3 regions of the Bartonella sp. bp_1 genome follow, and region 2 is predicted to be linked to each of the others. Evidence: riboswitches for the same ligand, from Rfam matches in the RefSeq annotation. Region 2 holds a riboswitch; each other region holds the start of a gene.
What was found. A riboswitch is a leader RNA that binds a small molecule or an ion and turns the genes downstream of it on or off. The one in region 2 is predicted to bind cobalamin.
Positions count from the first base shown of each region.

Region 1 (5,573 bases), 300 kb from region 2:
CCACATAATCAATGCGATCCACCAAAGGCTGATAGAATACAATATTGCATTGCGTTTCTTCATCGTAATGATCGGCAATCTTGAACGAGACAGCACGAGTCATAACCCGACCATCAATCTCGGGCAAGGCGACATTCATTGCAAGATCACGAGCTGAAAGTCCTTGCGTGGATTGACTCCAGCTCGCTTCATCCTGTCCCGAAAAAATAACCTGCAAGACCATCGCATCCTTATATTCAAGAATGGTCGCCTCGCGATCATCAAGCCCCGTAGAAACGGCAAAACCCGTGGCATTCAGCACAATATCCGGCGGGCAATGGTTGAAAATTTCTGAAACAACCTTGCAAGATAGCGGATCCTTCAAACTGGAAACAAAAATTGGCAGCGCCTGCATACCTTGACAATCCAAAGCTTCAATCAAAGCCTGTACCGGCTTCAATTGACCACTTTGTACCAATGCCCGATAAAAACATATCGCAACAACCGGCCTGCCATCAGCCTTAAAACGTGCCAGCAGATCATCAGAACGATTACTACCTTCCGGCCACCACAATCCTGCTTTCATTAAAGGCCGCGCAGACAAAGGCTTTTCATCCCGCCCGATCAGAAAAGCCATATAATTTAAAAACTGTTGGGCATTTTCAGCCCCACCTTCTAACAAATACTGCCACAACGCATAGCTATGTTCACGCGGCACTGTCGAAAAACGTTCAAGATTTTCATCCCATTTATCATCACCAGGGATCACAACCAGTGCAATATTATGTTCCAGTGCAGTACTATGAAACATCTGAAGGCCATAAGGCCAATAGGCTTCTCCGCCAATTACCCGTACAACAATAATTTTGGCATATTGCACGGTACGGTCAATATAAGTATCGACCGACATAGGATGCGATAATTGCATCAAATTAGCCAAACGCAATTGAGGTAGACCCTGTCCAAGCACTGCCTTAGCCGCACTCAAACAGGCAATTTCTGTGTCCGCTGCAGACAAAAAAAGCATATCTGCCGGAGACTGCCCAAGATCAATAGCTTCCTCAGCATCACTTAAGGTGCCTTTTTGTGCCAGCAATAAATGCATTAGAAAAAACTGGCCATTTCTTGTTTTATTTTTTCCTGATCCATCTCGTTCAAACCAATCACGACAAGACGGCTCTGACGTTTTTCCTGCGCCGACCAAGGCCGATCAAAATAACTATCAATGCGTGAACCGACAGCCTGAACAACCAGCCGCATCGGCTTGCCGTCCACATCAACAAAACCTTTAAGTCGTAGAACATCATGCCGAGCAATCACATCCTCGAGCCGGGCAAGAAATGCTTTCTGATCAACAATCTTATGTCCCTCGACAACAAAACTTATAAAATCGTCATGGCTATGCGGCACCCCGTCTTCATGGTGCAATTCATGATGGGATTTTCGGTTGCCGATATCCATTTCCGTGCCAATCCCAAGCCCCAGCAAAAGATCAGCGCCGAGATTACCGAAGCTCGCCTCGAGCATGCGGACAGGCCGGGTTGAACGACTGGATACTTCTTTTCTAACAATATCCATCGCCTTTCCATCAAGCTGATCGACCTTGTTCAAAACAATGAGATCAGCAGCATGAATCTGGTCTTCAAAAAGCTCTTCCAAGGGACTTTCATGATCCAACGATTCATCGCTACTACGCTGATGATCAATCCTGTCATGATCATCAGCAAAACGCCCTTGTGCCACAGCAGGTGCATCAATAACGGTAACAACACCATCAACTGTTACCTGCGTCTTGATTTCCGGCCAATTAAAGGCAGCCACCAAAGGCTGGGGAAGCGCCAATCCCGATGTTTCAATAACAATATGATCTGGCCGGTCAGCGCGTGCCAGAAGTTTGCCCATTGTCGGAATAAAATCTTCTGCCACTGTACAACAGATACAGCCATTATTAAGCTCGATTACATCCTCGTCACGACAGTTTTCAATGCCGCATCCCTTTAAAAGTCCGCCATCAACCCCCATATCGCCAAACTCGTTGATGATGAGGGCAATCCGTTTGCCTTGTGCATTCTCTAACAAAGAACGGATCATTGTCGTCTTACCCGAACCCAGAAACCCCGTAATAACAGTCACGGGTATTTTGGATGATAAAAATTCCTGACCCATCATCTATCCTTTCAATTTGAGCGGCAGACCGGCAGCGATGAAATAAACTTCATCCATTTCTTTTGCCATTTCTTGATTGAGCAAACCGGCAAGATCACGAAAACGGCGCCCCAATTCACTTTCGGGCACCAGACCAAGCCCCACCTCGTTGGCTACAAAAACTACAAGCCCCTGCATTTTTTTCAGCGATTCAATAAAGCGGTCAAATGTCTTTTCAACTTTTGCGTTATAATAAAGCAGATTACTCAGCCAAAGCGTCATACAATCAACCAAAATGGCAGAGTTCTCATCCGTTTCTTCAAGCAGTTTTTCAGCTAGCTCAAGCGGCGCATGAAGATTGTGCCATTCAGGCCCGCGCCGCGCCCGATGCCGAATGATCCGCGTTGCCATTTCTTCATCAATAATTTCAGCCGTAGCAAGATAAACGGGTTTCAAACCGCTTTTTAAAATGATATCTTCGGCAAATTGCGATTTGCCTGAACGTGCCCCGCCGAGCACCAATATAAGTTTTGCCAAAACAACCTCCGTGTCGGCACCGAAAAATCCGGCAAATCAACCAATCGGCAGGTCTCCTGGCTCGCGCTTTGACAAAATCTGCCGCCTTCCCGATTTCTCAGTGGCTGCTATAAAGCCTTGGCATCTTCTAACGCTCTACAGTCGCGGGGTCGGCTGTGATATAGCAATGAAGCTTTCACATTCCCTTTTCACTCTTTTGTTCATATTTTGAATAATCACAAAAAAGACCGATAATTGACGTTAGCGTGCCCCTCATCAACGCGCAAGAGCAAAAAGCGCATCAATATCGATTGCTTGCGCCAATGCGTTGGCAATGTCATCCAATGCCTGATCAATAATATCATGTTGATTGCAACCGGACGAAAAACCACCAAGCCTTTTAAGAAACTTCTGACGAAAAGTACCATTATTAAACAGTCCATGCAGATAAGTTCCCCATACTCTGCCATCTGAAGAAGCCGCGCCTTCCTTACGTCCATCAATTTCAAGAAAAGCATTATCACAATCAGGGCCGGCGCTTTCTCCCAAATGGATTTCATATCCCTGCAAATCAGTATGATCGCGATAGGAATGAGCCATTATATTGCGCGTAATCTTTTCAGGTTTTAAAGCTGTCACGATATCAAGCAGCCCCAAACCATTAATCCGGCGCGTGCGCCCTTCTATTCCGTCCGGATCATCAATAATACGGCCAAGCATCTGAAACCCACCACATATCCCGATGATTTCTGCACCGTTTTCATAACAACGGCGAATATCATCAGTCCATGACTGATTCTGAACCGTCTCCATATCTGCAATGGTTGCCTTGCTACCTGGAATAATCACGGCATGGCAATCATAAGCGATCGGTTCACCCACACGGACAAAAACAAGATCAACATCTTTTTCCTGAATCAGAGGATCAAAATCATCAAAATTGGCAATATGCGGCAAAACAGGAACAGCAATTTTAATCCGCCCGGTTGAAGCTCCTCGAACCTTAAAAAGGCCGACAGAATCTTCTGCCGGCAATCGGCTCATAGCCTCAATCCACGGGACAACCCCATAGCTCGGCCAGCCTGTATATTTTTCAATCTCTTTAAGTCCATCATCAAACAATGAAGGGTCACCACGAAATTTATTGATGAGATAACCGGCAATACGCTCCCGGTCGCACGAGTCCAAAATGGTATGTGTGCCGACAAGCGAAGCAATAACACCACCACGATCAATATCCCCTATAAGCACCACAGGAATATCGGCCTTTTCTGCAAATCCCATATTGGCGACATCATTTTTGCGTAGATTGGTTTCAGCAGGTGACCCCGCACCTTCAACCAAAACAATATCGGCTTTACTTTTTACTCTTTCAAATGATTTCATCACATAAGGCAGCAGCTTGCCTTTCATATCTTGGTATTCATATCCCTTGGCATTACCATAGACTTTGCCTTGAACAATGACTTGTGCACCATTTTCACTTTGTGGCTTCAACAAAACTGGATTCATATCAACGCAAGGCTCTACACCACAGGCAAAAGCCTGCAGCCATTGTCCTCGTCCTATTTCTCCCCCTCCCGAAGCAACCGCAGCATTATTAGACATGTTCTGCGGTTTAAAAGGCCTCACACGCAGACCTTTATGACGCGCAAGACGACAAAGGCCAGCAACCAGAACGGTCTTACCAACATCCGATCCCGTTCCCTGAAACATTAAAGCCCGCGCCATATTACCACCTATTCCATAGTCTTTCCGGCATCTGCATATAATAACATTTTTTCAAAAAAAAGAGCGTGATTCATACTTATTTAAGCCTTCGATAACCTGGAATTAACAGATTGCCTTTAAACAGAAGGTCAAGAGCAAATTGAAAAGCCTCTTCTTTCCGGATCAGGTATTGCGTACCGGAATGTTCCTCATAGTTCGAGGAAAACTAGTCTTAAAAAAACTGCGTATCGGCCACGTCGAACGCAGTTTTTTTTTATTTTAAGCACCTCAATCAACTGCCTGTGCATGGACTTCACCACAATGCCACGCTAAAAGACAGCATCTGCAATTTGTATTCTAAAATAATGGTATCTCCAATTCAAATACCCCAATTCTATATTATCAATCTCGATCGCGCAGCCGAGCGCTGGGCTCATATTGAGAACCAGTTCAACAAACTTGATCTAAAACCAATCCGCGTCAGCGCCGTTGATGGTAAATTATTGCGTCCCGAAGATACCCTTCTCTACCATACAGGACGATATCGGCATTTACGAGATGGAGAAATAGGCTGTTTTCTTAGCCATCGCAAATGCTGGCAAATGATTGTCGATGGCGATCATGATTATGCCTTTGTATTTGAAGATGATGTCTACATTTCCTCAAAAATTAAAGACTTTCTGAAAACCGGTTTATGGCAAAATGCGCCCGGTCTAATTTCTGTTGAACAATTCTATCCCGATATTCTCGTGCGGGGCAAAATCGTTACGGGAAAAGGCGGATTCAACGTCCATTTTGTTGCTGGAGAGAACCCTGGTACCGGCGGCTATTTGGTTTCAAAGACATTTGCACGGATTTTACTCGAAAACTCTGATCCGTTTTACCATCTAGTTGATTCATTTATGTTCAGTCCAAAAAGATTCATCGCTTCAAAATATGGCAGTTACCAGCTTGATCCCGCTCTATGCCTGCAAGGACGAAAAAACCAAGATTTTGCCGCTTCCCATCATGTCATGCCGACAATGATCGGTGGCAGTGAAGATCTTGCATCCCAAAGCCAATGCCAACCTTATGGATTAAAAGGTGAAATACAACGCGGGTGGATCAACATCAAACGTCTGTTACGCCGATTTGGAGCACGAAAACTACATATCCGTTTTGAAGAATAAAACCGGAGAGGATAATGACGCGCTTTCACACAGTCTGGCCTGACCTTGAAAACA
Region 1 is NZ_CM147851.1:1,093,075-1,098,647, forward strand. It holds gene cobN (cobaltochelatase subunit CobN) at 1-1,084, opposite strand, end outside; gene cobW (cobalamin biosynthesis protein CobW) at 1,084-2,148, opposite strand; gene cobU (bifunctional adenosylcobinamide kinase/adenosylcobinamide-phosphate guanylyltransferase) at 2,149-2,661, opposite strand; cobalamin riboswitch at 2,691-2,907, opposite strand; gene ACYZ97_RS05395 (cobyric acid synthase) at 2,917-4,371, opposite strand; gene ACYZ97_RS05400 (glycosyltransferase family 25 protein) at 4,716-5,519, shown strand; gene ACYZ97_RS05405 (AbrB family transcriptional regulator) at 5,534-5,573, shown strand, end outside.
Region 1: linked by a shared signal. The riboswitch ahead of cobU (bifunctional adenosylcobinamide kinase/adenosylcobinamide-phosphate guanylyltransferase) and the one ahead of ACYZ97_RS06945 (energy-coupling factor ABC transporter permease) in region 2 are both predicted to bind cobalamin.

Region 2 (5,573 bases):
TCTTGTTTTGCCTTGTGGCCAGTATAAAAAGAAACGGCTTCCAGAATTTCTTCTGGAACCCGTTACATTTGATCAATCTGATATCTAATATAGCGTAAAATTTTTAATTTGCAAAAATTAAACTAATGTTGGTGCTTATCCTGATGCTGATTATGTTCAGGTGTTTGTGCTCCCATAGCTTCAACAGCAAACTCAACATCTACTGTACCGGCTTTTTCAAAGACCAGCTTGCCTTTGAACTTTGTCTCGGCCTTAACCGGTGCTGTGATATTCATGAACATGATATGATAGGCACCGGGCTTGAATTCTATGGTTTTGCCGGCAGGAATTTCAACGCCATCCATCAGATGGCGCATTTTCATGACACCATTTTCAACTGACATGGTATGAATTTCGGCCTTTCCTGAAAGCTCGGATGAAACAGAAACCAAACGGTCGGCTTCATTGCCATGATTGATAATTTTAAGGTATCCGCCGGCAACCTTGGCTCCATTGGGGGTGGCACGTGACCATGGATGATCTATTTCGAGTGATCCGGCTTTATATTCATGGGCATGGGCAAAATTTGTCAAGCCAAGCAGAGCTGTCATAAGAAGCAGAGCAAAAGCACGTCTATTGAGACGTTGGAAAAAAGAATGAAACATGGATATCTCCTGAGAATTTTTAAAATCTGTTTATGATTGGAAAAGGATGTTGTTAAAATCTTTGGAGAGGAGGGGGCCGGGCGCGGAAGGGGCCTCGGTAAAGAACATGTTTCTCGTCTTGAGGATGTGACAGGGCAAGTCTTTCACCATCACGCATATTCAGGTTTAAAATAGCGTCATGCTGGCCGAAGTCTTGTGTTGTGATGCCATTGAGGATGCATCCCGTCCCGCAACAGGTCGCGATAGGATGATTGGATGCATTATGGCTGTGGTTTTGTGTACCGCAAATAATACTGCCAAAGGCATCATATTGGGTTAGGGGTGACGCATCCGCCGGCCCAGCCATGGCCATACCCATGGACTGTACAAAAAGGGCAAAGGCCAGAAAAAGTCTGAACATCTTTTTTTTAGAATGAGCTTTGGCGGTTGCGTCACGCATTATCGTATTGCGTTCCTTAAGGATTTTTTCTTAGCTGGCAGATTGATAGAGGCGTTGTTGCACAAGGCCGCTGTTTTCAATCTTGTCAAAAGCTTTAGCTATGGCAAGGACGCCAAGATCAACCAATGGCTCAACCAGAATGACACTCATATAAGCAATGCCGAAAGTCGATACATTGGCCAAAGTGCCAACGCTTAGACCTTCGCCGTAAAAGGCCCAGAATGCGACCCATGCGACAATGCCGGCCTGATAGCTGGTTGAGAGTGCTAGCGCCTGTGAATATTTGACATCCTTATACGCGACTTTATTGGGGATGAGACGCTTGGCTAACAGACTCATGCCATAGAGCGGCACCAGCAGAGTTGTAACATTCATGCCATATTGAGGCAGGTCAAAGGGGGCGAAAAAAAGACCTTGGACAAGTAGTCCCAATGCCAGACCAATTGCTGCTGGCCCAGCGCCGAAGATCAGAAACAGGGTCGAGCCCAATATCAGATGGACTTCGGATACACCAACCGCATGATGGGGTAAAACTTCGAAAAAACAAAAAACAAGTGCGGTTGTGATCAGGCTACGTGCAGCCAGTGATAGAACACCGCCATCTTTTCTGATCGTATCCCATGCCATTTTGCCAGCAATGGAAAAAGCGGTTGCTGCTGTTGCGTAACTGAGAACAAGTTTTGCGCCTGTGACAACGCCTGGTTCAATATGCATATTTTATCTCCTTTGGCACCCACCGTGCCTTTTAATCGGATTCGTAACAATAATGACGGCAGGTTTCCTGACTCATGACCGAAACAGCTTATACAAACCTTCCCATTTACATAGTGGCCGAGCTTTCACCCGATTGTATAAGCCCGTTCATATACAGTTGCGGGGGCAGTCACGGCTTTGATCCCTCGTTTGGTCAATCTTACCGTTTTCCCTTTTATATTCCGCCAGACGTCTGTCTTTTGGAAAACCGTCAAAATATCCATAAAACGGATCAGATATCAACGCAATGCAATGAATAAAAAACCGCCCCTTAAAGGGCGGTTTTTTTATGGTGCGCGTTGTTATTTAATACGTTCTATTCGTATGCGATTAACGCAGACTTGCGCAGAAACGCTGAATTCGTGAACAGGCTTCTTCAAGCAGTTTTTCCGATGTTGCATAGGAAATACGGAATGCGGGCCCCAGACCGAAAGCGCTGCCATGGACAACGGCAACGGCCTCTGTTTCAAGAAGTTCAGTCACGAAATCCTCGTCTGTTTCGATTACTTTGCCGGATGGTGTCTTTTTACCGATGAGGCCTGCACAGGAAGGATAGACGTAAAAGGCACCTTCCGGCACAGGGCATTTGATTCCATTGGCTTGATTGAGCATGGAGACAACCAAATCACGGCGGGCTTGGAAAATCGCCTTGTTTTTGTTGACAAAATCCTGTGGTCCGTTGAGAGCCTCAACAGCGGCCCATTGTGAAATAGAAGATGTACCGGATGTCTGCTGGCTTTGAATCGTATCCATAGCCTTGATCAAAGGTAGCGGTCCACCGGCATAGCCGATACGCCAGCCGGTCATGGCATAGGCTTTTGACACGCCGTTCATGGTCAATGTACGTTCATAAAGTTTAGGCTCTACCTCGACGGGGGTGACAAATTTGAAATCGCCGTAGGTCAGGTGTTCATACATATCATCGGTCAGGATATGGACCTGCGGATATTTAAGCAGAACATCGGTCAGCTTTTTAAGTTCATCATGGGTATAGGCTGCGCCAGATGGATTAGAAGGGGAGTTGAAGATAAACCATTTGGTTTTATCGGTAATGACACTCTCTAGCTCATCCGGCTGTAACTTGTAATCATGCGCTTCTTTGGTTTCGATAAAAACAGGGGTGCCGTTCATCAACGAGACCATTTCTGGATAGCTTACCCAATAAGGCGCCGGGATAATGACTTCATCGCCGGGATTGAGGGTTGCCATGAATGCATTGAACAATATCTGTTTGCCGCCTGTGCCGACAATAATCTGTTCAGGCTTATAATCGAGATTGTTTTCACGTTTGAATTTTTTGACGATGGCTTCACGCAATTCCGGAATACCTGAAACAGGTGTATATTTGGTTTTACCGGCATGGATGGCAGCAATAGCTGCCTGTTTGACATTGTCAGGTGTGTCAAAATCAGGCTCGCCAGCGCTCAATGCAATGACGTCACGACCTTTAGCCTGCAGCTCACGGGCCTTTTGTGAAACAGCGATGGTTGCAGAAGGTTTGATGCGGGAAAGGGCATCAGCAATAAAAGCCATGATTTCGTCTCCTCAAAATCGGCAAATGGACCATGATTGGTTAAATGACATTGCTGTGTATATTCCAATATTGCAAAATACCGTTCAATGGCAGAAAACCAGATGTCGCAATCTATGTCGCAAGATGAGGCAAAGTGCAAGAAAACATTGATCAAAAAACTGTATAGGAAAAAATTTTATTTTCTGCTTTGAATGTTTTTTTTAAGAAAGTGGTAGCATAGTATAATTTTATGATCGAAGGCTTTTATTTCCATGCACATTTACAATGTCTGCCTTTATGCGACTCTCGCATTCCTGCCGTTATTGCCGGTTAAGAGAACGGCCTGATAAGGAAGAACTGTATGGTGGACAAGAAAAAAAGACAGGCAGGCAAAGCGGGATATGATGATGCTGCTGTGACACCCGGTCTGTTGCGGGAAGGCGAAGTCGCCAATACAGGTTTTTTACATCAGGCGCGTTTGATGTTTATTGCTTTTTGGCAATCGCATACGCGTAATGCGCTGTTGATTACCGCTTTCGGTATTTTTGTACTGATCATATTGATCGGTCGTGGACAGTTGCAGATTGTTACGTGGACAGAAGATTTTTTCAATGCGCTAAGCCGTCGTGACTTCAACGGCTTTATTTTTCAATTGGGGGTTTTCTTTGCGATTGCCAGTGTGCTGCTGGTATTCAATGTGACGCAGACATTTCTCAACCAATATCTTAAACTCAAGCTACGTGAAGGGCTGACAGATGATCTCATCAGCCAGTGGATGCAACCGCGTCGGGCATTTCGGCTTTCCATGGCCGGTGAAGTCGGTGTCAATCCGGATCAGCGGTTGCATGAAGACGCCCGCCATTTGGCAGAAGCGACGGCTGATTTGGGGATCAATCTTTTGCAAGCGTCAGTAACATTGATGATGTTTGTACCAAAACTGTGGTCGATGACTGCCGGTTTTGTCTTTACTATTGCCGGTTATAGTTTTCCGCTGCCCGGTTATATGATCTGGGCGGTTATCCTTTATGTCGGCTTTGCTTCATTCCTGACCTGGTTTGTGGCCCGTAATCTGGTAACAATCAATGCTAATCGCTATGCACGCGAAGCTGATTTGCGTGCCGCTTTGATGCATACAAACCGGTCAATTGATTCCGTGACGCTGATGGGCAGTGAAGCGGATGAAAAACGCTATCTTGATGGGCGGGTCAATAATGTCTTGGCAGCTATATGGCGTATTGTCATTGCAACAACCAAATTGACCGGCATTACGGCCGGTTATGGCTGGGTAAGTAATGTTGCGCCCTATATTATTGCGGCTCCTATCTATTTTGGTGGCGGTATTGATTTTGGCCGGTTACAGGCTGCCGTTCAAGCGTTCAATCAGGCGCATCAATCCTTGCGGTGGTTTGTGGATAATTATGGTGCCTTGGCCGATTGGCGCGCCACGATGCTGCGTACGGCGACTTTCCGTCAGGCTGTACAACAGATGGATCATGTCGATGATGGCCGTATTGAACATATAAGCATGGAAAACGGGCAGTCAGATGAACTGGCTTTTTCGGATTTCAGTGTGCGGGCAGTGAATGGCACACTGACATTGACGCTTGATAATGCTGTTATCAAACGCGGCCAAAATACATTGATTTATGCAGGGCAGGATATTGATAAGACTGTGCTTTATCATGCTATAGCTGGCTTGTGGCCATGGGGAAAAGGCAAGGTTGTCCTGCCTGCTCATGCCAAAATCTGCTATATTCCGGATCAACCTTATATCCCGCCAGGAAGTTTGCGTACGGTTCTTCTTTATCCGCGTCATGATATCGAACCGGATCAGCAGCATATCGAGGCGGTTTTGCGCTTAAGCGGACTTGGTGAATATTTGGAAAGCCTTGACGAGGATATTGATTGGGAAAAGCGTTTGAATGATACCGAACGCCGCGCATTGGCTTTTGCCCGTTTGTTATTGTCCAAGCCTGATTGGATTATTGCCAATCAGGTGCTGGATGGCATTGATGAAGAAGTCCGCAGTCGAATTACGATGTTAATCAAAGACCATTTGAAAGAAACGACAATGGTTTATATCAGTCGTCGCCGCGATAGGATTGATTTGTTTGAACATATTATTGATGTGGAATTTTCGCCGAGTGAAACACCGCTTACCAACCCCAGAACATAAGCCACCATGCGGTCAGAATAGGCAATATGGTAATGCCATAGAGGGTTG
Region 2 is NZ_CM147851.1:1,396,476-1,402,048, reverse strand. It holds gene ACYZ97_RS06955 (copper chaperone PCu(A)C) at 123-644, opposite strand; gene ACYZ97_RS06950 (hypothetical protein) at 697-1,083, opposite strand; gene ACYZ97_RS06945 (energy-coupling factor ABC transporter permease) at 1,114-1,797, opposite strand; cobalamin riboswitch at 1,838-2,064, opposite strand; gene ACYZ97_RS06940 (pyridoxal phosphate-dependent aminotransferase) at 2,167-3,369, opposite strand; gene ACYZ97_RS06935 (ABC transporter ATP-binding protein/permease) at 3,711-5,525, shown strand; gene ACYZ97_RS06930 (4Fe-4S binding protein) at 5,506-5,573, opposite strand, start outside.

Region 3 (5,573 bases), 420 kb from region 2:
AGAAAGGAATTTTAAATGGGTATCGGTTTTCGTATTAAAAAGAACTGGACACGGATTGATCGAGATCTGGTTACGGCATTTGCCAAACTTCCAGTTGCCAATGTCAGTGACTCGATGTCACGCATGGTAGCCGCTGGTCCAAAATTTCAGCCTTATCATAAAAATTGCATCTTGGCCGGTCCCGCATTGACGGTAAAATCACGCCCCGGAGATAATCTTATGCTTCATAAGGCGATTGATATGGCAGAGGAAGGTGATGTTATTGTTGTTGACGCCGGTGGTGATTGTACCAATTCCTTGATGGGAGAATTGATGCTAACACATGCAATTCGTAGAAAAGTGGCTGGGTTCGTTCTTTATGGTGCCATTCGTGATGTTGATGCTTTTCGTCAAAAAAATTTGCCGGTTTATGCTTTGGGTGTGACGCATCGCGGGCCTTATAAAAATGGGCCCGGTGAAATCGGTTTTGATATCGCGCTTGAAGGTATGACTATTGCGCCTGGTGATCTTATACTTGGTGATAGTGATGGTGTTGTCTGTGTGGCGCGTGACTATGCTGAAACTGTTTTACAGGCGACACAGAAAAAACATGCCGCTGAAGAACGCCAGATGCAAGAGACCGAAGCAGGGACTGTTGATCGGTCATGGGTTGATATTGCTTTGGAAAAAGCGGGTTGCGAATTTATTGACTGATAATGATACAGCAGGAAAGGTTCCCTGCTTTTTTACTAGCGTCTGAGATTGGTAATAACCTGAAAGACTTCATCGCCGGTTTGGAAAACTTTTGAATTGGCGGTGTAGTCGCGTTGGGCCTGAATCATCAGGGCCAATTCATCGCCCATCTCGACATTGGATTCTTCCAACACACCGGACATGATTGAGCCGAAGCCGTCTTCGCCCGGATAACCGGTGACCAGCTCGCCACTCTTTTCGTTGACTTCGAAAACAGTGCCGGAAAGTACGGTCAGTTCATCAGGAGAGATGACTGAACCCAGTTTGAACCGGCCTTTTTCCATAATAACACCATTGGTATAGTTGACCATAACTTCACCGCCCGTGCCGATTGTAAAGTTCTGGTAATATCCTTCCGGATGACCGTTGGATCGCAGCGATGCAATATAATCGGCGCCGGTCTGGGTCATCATATTCTGAAGGTTGAGATCAACATTGAAAACACCGCTGCCGGTTGAATCGGGAATAGCGATAGAAGGGTTAGCCAAGCCGAGCGGATTTGTAGGCTTGCCATTGGCATCAAATGTGATTGGGTACTCTTTTGTCAACAGCTGATAGGTTGCCGGTTTGGTAGAGTCATGCATTCTATAAACGCTCATCTGCCATTCATTCGGGCCTGTTTTGGTGAAGAAGGTTTCCAATTGTATGGCTTGACCATAGGGGTCATAGACCGTGACCGTCTGTTTCCGGTTATATGAGTTTGGGTCGTTAGGATTGAGTCCGTCGATATTGCTGGAGAGGTCGCTTGCTAGCTCTTTTTGAGTGAGGAGACCACCCCATGACATTTGCACTGTAAAATCATTGCCTGTTGCATCGGGGATTGTCAGCACCATACCGGAATTGGAATCGATCATACCACCGGATTCATTAAAATGGACTATCTGGCTACCGGAAAGACGAATGTAGCCGGGGGGATTGGTTGAAATATCCTGACCGTAGACATTGACTTCCCAAGTGTTGTCATCTTTTTTGGTGAAGTAGGTATCTATATTGATGGCATTCCCGTTTTTATCATATACGGTCTGGGTCGTTTTTTCATGATAGGTTGCACGATTATCTGGATCAAAGCGGCGATCTGATGTCAATTTGACGGAGCTTGATGAACCGCTTTGCGTTACATTCGCGCCAAGGTTGAAGTCGAGTGTAAAGGTATTGCCATCTTCATTTGGTATATTGAGCGACAAGTTGGCCGGTGCACCGATAAGGTTGCCGGCTGTATCAAAATTCAGGGGTTCATTTTGTAAAACCTGCTGATGGCTTCCGTCAGGCATAAGCTTCTGGATATTCATGGTCCAGCTGTCTGGAGCGGTTTTGCTCAAATAGACATCAAGTATGACATCGCGTCCCTGTCCGTCCTTGACCGTAACAGATGATTTCTCATTGTATGTTGCCGCATTATCAGGATCGAATGGTAGTGTAATCGTTGATGCTGTCTTGTCGAGTTGTATTGAAGGATTGATGCCGAGAGTTGGCATGATCGGTGTATCTTTATTGATGTTACCGGAAACATTCACCTTGCTGCTGGGGCGGGGGTTAAGTGGATGTGCCGTGTCTGTCGCCTTGAGATTCATCGACATATCGATTTTTGTCGTGACTTCACTCTCAAGCTTTTCATTGGAATCTATTTTTAATTTTTGGCCTTTTTCATCCAGAAGATAATAGCCTTGGGCATTTTGCAGATAACCGTCTTTATCTGGACGGAATGAACCGGCACGTGTCAGAAATTTTCGGCCACCTGAATCTTCGACCTGAAAGAACCCTGAGCCGTTGATCATGGCATCGCCCAATTCATGGGTAGGACGAGCGGTTCCTTGTTGGGAAATCATATGGCGGGCATGGCTATTGATGCCGCCTGATTGATAGCTGCGATAATTGTTTGGAATAACAAGGGTTGAAAACTGGACGTCGGAACGTTTGTAACCCGTGGTGGCAGAATTGGCGACGTTATCGGCAATACTGGAAAGGCGGTTTGCCTGTCCGTTCATGCCCGATACACCGGTTCGCATCATGCCATAGACGCTCATGCCGCTTTCCCCGTTTTACACTTTTACAGCCTATCTTTTATACGGATAAGCTTGCGTGAAGCTGGATATTCAAGCTCAGGCAGTATCTTCAGTATGATGCAAATAGCAAAGCGGCATATTTTTTTTACATTACACAAATGGGGCATGATGCAACGTTAAAGACGATTAAAAAGGTAATCCCCTCTTTGTCCTGATTGAGGATAGCAAGTAGCTTCCTTTGAAGTTTAGAGTCTAGTGCGGTAGTCCGTTCAGCATATCGGGACGGAAACCTGACCAGTGATTTTCTCCGGCAACGACAACCGGTACCTGCCGATAGCCTAATTGCTGGACATAGGAAAAAGCCTTTTTATCCTCTGTAATATCAACCACTTCATAATCAATACCCATATTGGCCAGTGCACGATAAGTGGCGTTGCATTGAACACATGATGGTTTGGAATAAATGGTAATGGTCATGTCGATGCTCCTGCTCTTGTGTCTCATAGACGGTTTTTGAAGGATATGACACAATATATAGATATAAAAAGTTTACAAATCGTCAATATGAAGTTTTTTGGGAGCAGAACAAGATCAATATTGCGATCTGATTTTATATCAATACATAAACATATAAGCAAATCTTTATATGATTATTGACTTTGTGAAAAGGCTATGCCAAATCATTTTTTGTCGTGGTTCTTTGTTTTAACCGACATAGCTAAGAGGGAATCCGGTATGGCATTTCTAATGGATTGGTTGATGCTGATCTTATCGCAGAATGCTAAAAGCCGGAGCTGCCCCCGCAACTGTATGTGGTGAGCCGATATCCATTGATGTCACTGAATGAAAATTCGGGAAGACGGATGAAGGCGTTGACCTGCAAGCCAGGAGACCTGCCGCGGCATGAAAAGCATGTTCTGTCTTTATGAGGAGGCAGGCGTGTTCCATTATCTACGGGCGGGGTGTCCCGGAGGTTGCCGGATGGAATATTGTATATATTCCAAATGGTGTCCGCTTACCCTTTGCCCCCTTTTATAGGGGTTTATTATGACTGGAAAAACAATAAAAACCGCATCGCTCGGCTTTCCGCGGATTGGTGCAAAACGAGAATTGAAACAGGCACTTGAATCATTTTGGCGCCATGAAATAAGTGAATCCGAACTTTTAAAAATAGCCTCCGTGCTTCGGAAAAGACATTGGCTTTTACAAAAGCGGCAGGGAATTACGATCATCCCGTCCAATGATTTTTCGCTCTATGACCATGTGTTGGATACGGCCATCATGGTTGGCGTTATGAATGAAAAGGCAGAGCTTGCAACGCCGAAAAGTTTTCTTGAGCATTATTTTTCTTTGGCCCGTGGACATGAAGAAAGTGGTGATTGCAGTTGTCATCAAGGTGAATATACAAAAGGCCGCAAGGCATTGGAAATGACCAAATGGTTTGATACCAACTATCATTATCTGGTGCCGGAGCTACGACCGCGCCAGCCATTTTCCCTAAAGTCCATAAAACCGGTAGAAGAGTTTTTGGAAGCCAGAAGCGAAGGGATTATAACCCGTCCAGTCATTCTTGGGCCGATTACATTCTTAATGCTGTCAAAATGTCGCGAGGCGGATATTGATCCGCTTAGCCTGTTACCACATCTCCTGCCGATTTATCTGCAATTGTTGCAGCAACTCAAATCGGTTGGTTGTGAATGGGTGCAGATTGACGAACCGGTTCTGGTGACAGATTTGGATGCCAATCAACGCGGTGCATTTGATTATGCTTATCGGCTTCTTACTCAAGAAAAATGCCCCCAAATTATGCTGGCAAGTTATTTTGGCGATCTGGGCGATAATATCCAGACAGCTTTGTCATTGCCGGTTGGTGGCTTACATATTGATCTTGTACGTGGTGATGATCAGCTGGATAATATCGTTGGGGGATTGCGTGATACCCAGATTCTTTCCTTGGGTGTCATCGATGGACGCAATATATGGCGTACCGATTTGCGAAAGTGGATTGAGAGACTGTCGCCGATTGTCAAGCGGTTGGGTGTAGAGCGTGTAGAATTGGCCCCCTCCTGTTCGTTGTTGCATGTGCCGATTGATTTGGCTCTTGAGACTAAACTGGATGACGAGTTAAAATCATGGCTTGCTTTTGGAACACAAAAATTGGAAGAGCTGTCTGTTCTGGCCAAAGCATTGGGAGGGCAACCCAATGATGTGCGTCAACAACTTGAAGATAATGCGGAAGCTGTTTCCAATCGGTATTCATCATTACGCATCCATCAACCGGATTTGCAAAAACATTATCAAAAGAAGCATTCCGTCAATCGTTCTTCACCCTATGGGCAACGATATAAAAAGCAATGTGATATTCTCGGTTTGCCATTGTTTCCTACAACGACAATCGGATCGTTTCCGCAGTCAAGCGATGTGCGAAAAGTACGCTCGCAATTTTCCAAAGGCGAGATCAATAAACGGGTTTATAATGACTTTTTACGTGAACGGACGCGCGATGCCATTGCATGGCAGGAAGAGGCAGGGCTGGATGTATTGGTACATGGTGAATTTGAGCGCAATGATATGGTACAGTATTTTGGTGAGCAGCTGTCAGGCTTCGCGTTTACTCAGCATGGCTGGGTGCAGAGCTATGGATCCCGTTATGTGCGTCCGCCCATTATTTATGGGGATGTCAGCCGTCCGCAAGCCATGACTGTTCAATGGTGGCAGATTGCCCAATCATTTACGCAAAAACCGGTGAAAGGCATGTTGACCGGGCCTGTGACTATTTTGAATTGGTCATTTGTACGTGATGATCAGCCGCGCGCGGATACATGCCGTCAAATTGCA
Region 3 is NZ_CM147851.1:1,814,114-1,819,686, reverse strand. It holds gene ACYZ97_RS09010 (RraA family protein) at 16-693, shown strand; gene ACYZ97_RS09005 (flagellar hook-basal body complex protein) at 729-2,756, opposite strand; gene nrdH (glutaredoxin-like protein NrdH) at 2,988-3,212, opposite strand; cobalamin riboswitch at 3,412-3,650, shown strand; gene metE (5-methyltetrahydropteroyltriglutamate--homocysteine S-methyltransferase) at 3,783-5,573, shown strand, end outside.
Region 3: linked by a shared signal. The riboswitch ahead of metE (5-methyltetrahydropteroyltriglutamate--homocysteine S-methyltransferase) and the one ahead of ACYZ97_RS06945 (energy-coupling factor ABC transporter permease) in region 2 are both predicted to bind cobalamin.